2 regions of the Dendrosporobacter quercicolus genome follow, and region 2 is predicted to be linked to the other one. Evidence: riboswitches for the same ligand, from Rfam matches in the RefSeq annotation. Region 2 holds a riboswitch; the other holds the start of a gene.
The links. Region 2 has a riboswitch for thiamine pyrophosphate ahead of thiS (sulfur carrier protein ThiS). Riboswitches for the same ligand answer to the same signal wherever they lie in the genome.

Region 1 (2,401 bases), on a different contig from region 2:
ATCGTGTTCATAACGCATCAGTGTTTCCTCCTGTAGTTATATTGATCGCCGGCGGGCATGCCGGCAATCAGTGAAAAAGGCCGGAAAATGTCAGGCCTCCGGGTTTACTTACTCTGTCAGGTAGAGGCGGAACCCAGATCATACATCATCAGCAGGCCTACATATCTTTTGGTGGTTTTATTGACCATTCGCTGGCTCATTATTTAGTTAGACAATCGATATAAAATTCCTGCATTTTGTATACAATATTTTTTATACAATAATTGTGTTAAACAATCCCGTATGGCGGTATTTATAAATTAAAGTAAGATAGTCCCTCGTTTGCGCCGTTCATAATGGCGTTGTCCGTGAAGGAATCTCGGATTAAAACTAAGCTGGGATCCTCTATGAATTCCTGCCCGGCAGCCGCGGAACAGGCTGGAAAAAAGCGCCACAATGCCAGCATTGCTGTGCGTCATGGCGCGAATTTTATGTTTACCTGGCTTCTGTACCGCCAACAGGCGCCGGAATTTCCGGCAGGCAGAATTCACTACCAGCCGGCTCTTCTGTTTTCAATAAAGTTGCGATTAGACGGGCAAACCGCCCTTTGGCAAGCTGGGCCTCGGCTGCTGCTGCTTCCCTTTGCCCATACTGGTGCAGTTCGTCCGTAACTTGTTTTGCTACCCGCCGGGACACGTTTGTCAGGAGTTTTTGTACGATACGGTCATCGGCGTCCAGCAACAGCAAAGGGCTAAGCTTTATTTCCTGCAGGGCGCGCTGTACAGTACGGTCAGGCAGGCAGACTATTTCTTCAAAGAAAAATATATGCTTTCTTAGCGATTGCAGCAGAACCGGGTCGTCTCCAGTCCAGGCATTGAGCAGATCGGAGGCATAACGGACGCCGGCCAGTTGGGCGACTGACATCATAATACCGCCGGCCTTACTTTCGAATTGCTGCAGCGGCTGCAGTGAAGGCAGGCCGGCAGCGGCAACCTCCGACGGTAAAAAGCTGTTGCTTATGGTTTTTATTTCCTGCAATAAAGTCAGTTGTTCAGCTCTTGTCAGCAGCAGCAAGGCCTGTGCCGCTTCATGATCAGGCATTAACAGCAGGACTGCCGCAAAAGCACTTTGTTCGCTCATGATAAACGCTCCTCGTATAGTAGTTTAAAAATGCCGGCTGCACGAATGTTTATGGGTTAGAAAAAGGCGCTTTTCGCCGCTTCTGCCAAAGGCCTGGTGCAAAACCAGTTTTCCTGATATTCCCCGCAGGGCCGGCAATCCCCTGCCTGAACGGCGAAAAAACAGCAGCCTTTGGATATAGTTGTTTACAAAATAGGCGGAATGCAGTATGATTTGATTACAAATCAATACGGTAAAGCTAGGGGGGCCTTAGGGCTGAGAGGACTTTGTCCGACCCTTGAACCTGATGTGGTTAACACCACCGTAGGAAAGCTGAATTTATATTTTACAGGCTCGCTACGCGCGGTGTCTGTATTTTTATTTAGGGGGGAGCGCAATGATAAGCTATACAACGCAGATGGATGCTGCGAAAAAAGGAATTGTGACTACAGCAATGCAGGTGGTGGCAGCCAAGGAAAAAATGGCGGTCGAGCGCTTGCGCGAGCTGGTGGCTGAAGGCAAGGTGGTCATTCCGGCCAACAAGAATCATCCGAGCCTTGATCCGGAAGGCGTTGGCGCCGGACTGCGCACCAAAATCAATGTTAACCTGGGGGTGTCCAAAGATTGCTGTAATCTCGATTTGGAGCTTGAAAAGGCCAAACGGGCAATTGAACTTAAGGCTGAGGCCATTATGGATCTGAGCTGTTACGGCAAGACACAGGCTTTCCGCCGCAAACTCATTGATTTCTCACCGGCGATGATCGGTACAGTGCCGATGTATGATGCCATTGGCATGCTGGACAAGGACCTCAAGGATATTACCGCAGATGAGTTCTTTCAGGTTGTTGAACGGCACGCCGCCGACGGTGTGGATTTTATGACGGTACATTGCGGAATTAACAGGGCGACAGCGGCAAAAGTCAAAAATAATAAACGTTTGACGAATATTGTTTCCAGGGGCGGCTCAATTCTCTTTGCCTGGATGGAACTGAATCATTGTGAGAATCCATTTTATGAACAATATGACCGTTTGCTTGATATTTGCCAGGCCTATGATGTTACCATCAGCCTTGGGGATGCCTGCCGGCCCGGGTCAATCCATGATTCAACCGACGCGGCGCAGATTGAAGAACTGGTGGTTCTGGGCGAACTTACCAAATTGGCCTGGGAGAAAAATGTCCAGGTGATGATTGAAGGGCCTGGACATATGGCGATTCATGAAATAGCCGGCAACATGATGCTGGAAAAGCGGCTGTGTCATGGCGCCCCCTTCTATGTATTGGGACCGATTGTGACTGATGTG
Region 2 (2,401 bases):
TGTAAAATGCCAGGTAATTATTGAAGCCATGGATAAACTGGCGCCGCGTTATTTGGCGGAAGACTGGGATAATGTGGGACTGCTGGCCGGCAGTCCGGCTCAGGAGATCAATGGGATAATGGTATGCCTTGATGTCACCGAGCAGGTTGTTGATACGGCCATAGCCAATGGCGTCAATATGATTATTGCTCATCATCCACTGATTTTCAAGCCTTTAACGCATTTACGCACCGATTCTGCACCGGGAAAGCTGCTGACAAAAGTGATCAAAGCTGATCTGGCCGTCCTGTGCGCCCACACGAATCTGGACATTGCCAATGGCGGTGTAAATGATGTTCTGGCCCGGAAATTGCAACTTGAAAACATTGGGCCATTAACCAATAGCTATCGTGAGCAACTGGTCAAACTGGTTGTTTTTGTGCCAACAGAGCAGGTGGGACAGGTTCAGGCCGCAATTACGCAGGCGGGCGCCGGCCATATCGGCAATTACAGTCACTCTACTTTCCGGACTGAAGGTGTCGGTACTTTTTTACCGGCATCCGGGACAAACCCTTTTATTGGCGAAACAGGCAAACTGGCCCAGGTGCCGGAATTCAGGCTGGAAACGATCCTGCCGGCGAAAATCAGCAATAGAGTAATTAAAGCCATGCTGAAAAGTCATCCTTATGAAGAAGTGGCTTACGATCTTTATCCCTTGAACAATTCAGGTCGGGAATTAGGTTTGGGGCGAATCGGCCATTTGGCGGAGAAAGTCTGCCTGGCGGATTTTGCGAGAGCGGTTAAGCAGTCGCTGGGGCTTAGTCAGATTCGTTTGTCGGGGGATTTGAAGCAACTAATCCATAAGGTTGCCGTCTGCGGCGGCAGCGGGGCAGGCTTAATCAAAAGAGCGGCTTTTATGGGTGCAGACGCCTTAATTACCGGCGATCTTAAGTACCACGAAGCGCAGGATGCACTAGCACTGGGCATTGCCGTAATCGACGCCGGCCATTATGCAACCGAGGCGCCGGTGGTAGAGGCTGTTATCGAATATCTGCGGGAATGCTCTGCAGCAGGCAGATGGTCAGTGGATTTTTACGCAGATCAATTTGGCCGGGATGTTTTTCAGGTGGTTTTGTGAGTAAACTTTATTGACTGTACCAATCATTCGTTATACAATAAATGTAATCCATATGGATTTATAAAATTACATAAGTTTGCCGGGGGAGCTCATGTTATGGGCTGAGAGTGGGCTTTAAGCACCAGACCTCTTAACCTGATCGGGATAATGCCCGCGTAGGAAAGGTAAATAAGCGCGCCTGAACCTATTCGGGAGCGCTTTAATTTTTTAGGAGCTGATGAGGATGCGGTTGCTGGTAAACGGCCGTGAAGTGGAGATCGCCGATGGTCTGTCGATTGCAGGATATGTTGCAGAACGGAGTCTGATTCCGGAGCGGATTATTGTTGAACATAATGCTGAAATTATTAACAGAGACCAATGGGAAACCGTTGTTTTAAACGAGGCCGATCAATTGGAAATATTAACTTTTGTAGGTGGAGGCTGAGGATGATGCAGGATGTGTTGAGACTTGGCGGGCGTGAATTAAAAAGCCGGTTGTTTTTGGGTACAGGTAAATTTGCAAATAAAATGATTCCGCAAGTGATTGCGGCTTCAGGAGCGGAGGTTGTCACTGTAGCTCTGCGGCGGGTTGATCTGGAACAGGGTGAAGAAAATATTACTGCCTGTATTCCTAAGGAATGTGTTTTACTACCCAACACCTCAGGGGCCCGTAATGCGCAGGAGGCAGTCCGGATTGCCCGTTTAGCCCAAGCGATGGGGTGCGGCAACTGGATTAAAATTGAAGTGATTTCCGATCATCGCTATCTCTTGCCTGACAACTTCGAAACCATTAAGGCGACGGAAGTTTTGGCAGCCGAAGGCTTTGTCGTTCTGCCTTATATGAGTCCTGACTTGATGGCAGCAAAAAAAATGGTCGAAGCGGGAGCGGCGGCTGTTATGCCGTTGGGCGCTCCGATTGGCAGCAATCGTGGCTTGAAAACCAAAGAACTGGTCAAAATTTTAATTGAGGAGCTTTCCGTGCCGGTGATTGTTGACGCCGGCATCGGCCGGCCTTCACACGCCGCTGAAGCGATGGAGCTGGGGGCTGCGGCAGTATTGGTAAACACTGCCGTGGCAACCGCTAACGATCCGGTGGCAATGGGGCGGGCTTTTGGCCTGGCCGCCGAAGCCGGGCGCACAGCCTTTCGCGCCGGGCCCGGGGCTGTCAGCGATTATGCCAGCGCATCATCGCCCTTAACCGGGTTTTTACACGATTAATCAAGGATAATGGAGGGGCGCGTATGTCTTTTTTGGCTGAAGTGGATAAGTTTCGTCAATTTGACTATGACGGTTTTTTTGCCAGGC

Region 1: it holds a riboswitch for thiamine pyrophosphate, as region 2 does, so the genes downstream of both, thiC (phosphomethylpyrimidine synthase ThiC) here and thiS (sulfur carrier protein ThiS) in region 2, are expected to answer to the same signal.

Annotation. Positions count from the first base shown of each region.
Region 1 is NZ_FNHB01000002.1:46,298-48,698, forward strand. It holds gene BLR06_RS06300 (aspartate ammonia-lyase) at 1-18, opposite strand, end outside; gene BLR06_RS06305 (FliG C-terminal domain-containing protein) at 475-1,119, opposite strand; TPP riboswitch at 1,350-1,446, shown strand; gene thiC (phosphomethylpyrimidine synthase ThiC) at 1,499-2,401, shown strand, end outside.
Region 2 is NZ_FNHB01000001.1:749,816-752,216, reverse strand. It holds gene BLR06_RS03695 (Nif3-like dinuclear metal center hexameric protein) at 1-1,117, shown strand, start outside; gene BLR06_RS03700 (tRNA (adenine(22)-N(1))-methyltransferase) at 1-5, shown strand, start outside; TPP riboswitch at 1,189-1,297, shown strand; gene thiS (sulfur carrier protein ThiS) at 1,341-1,541, shown strand; gene BLR06_RS03685 (thiazole synthase) at 1,547-2,314, shown strand; gene thiH (2-iminoacetate synthase ThiH) at 2,338-2,401, shown strand, end outside.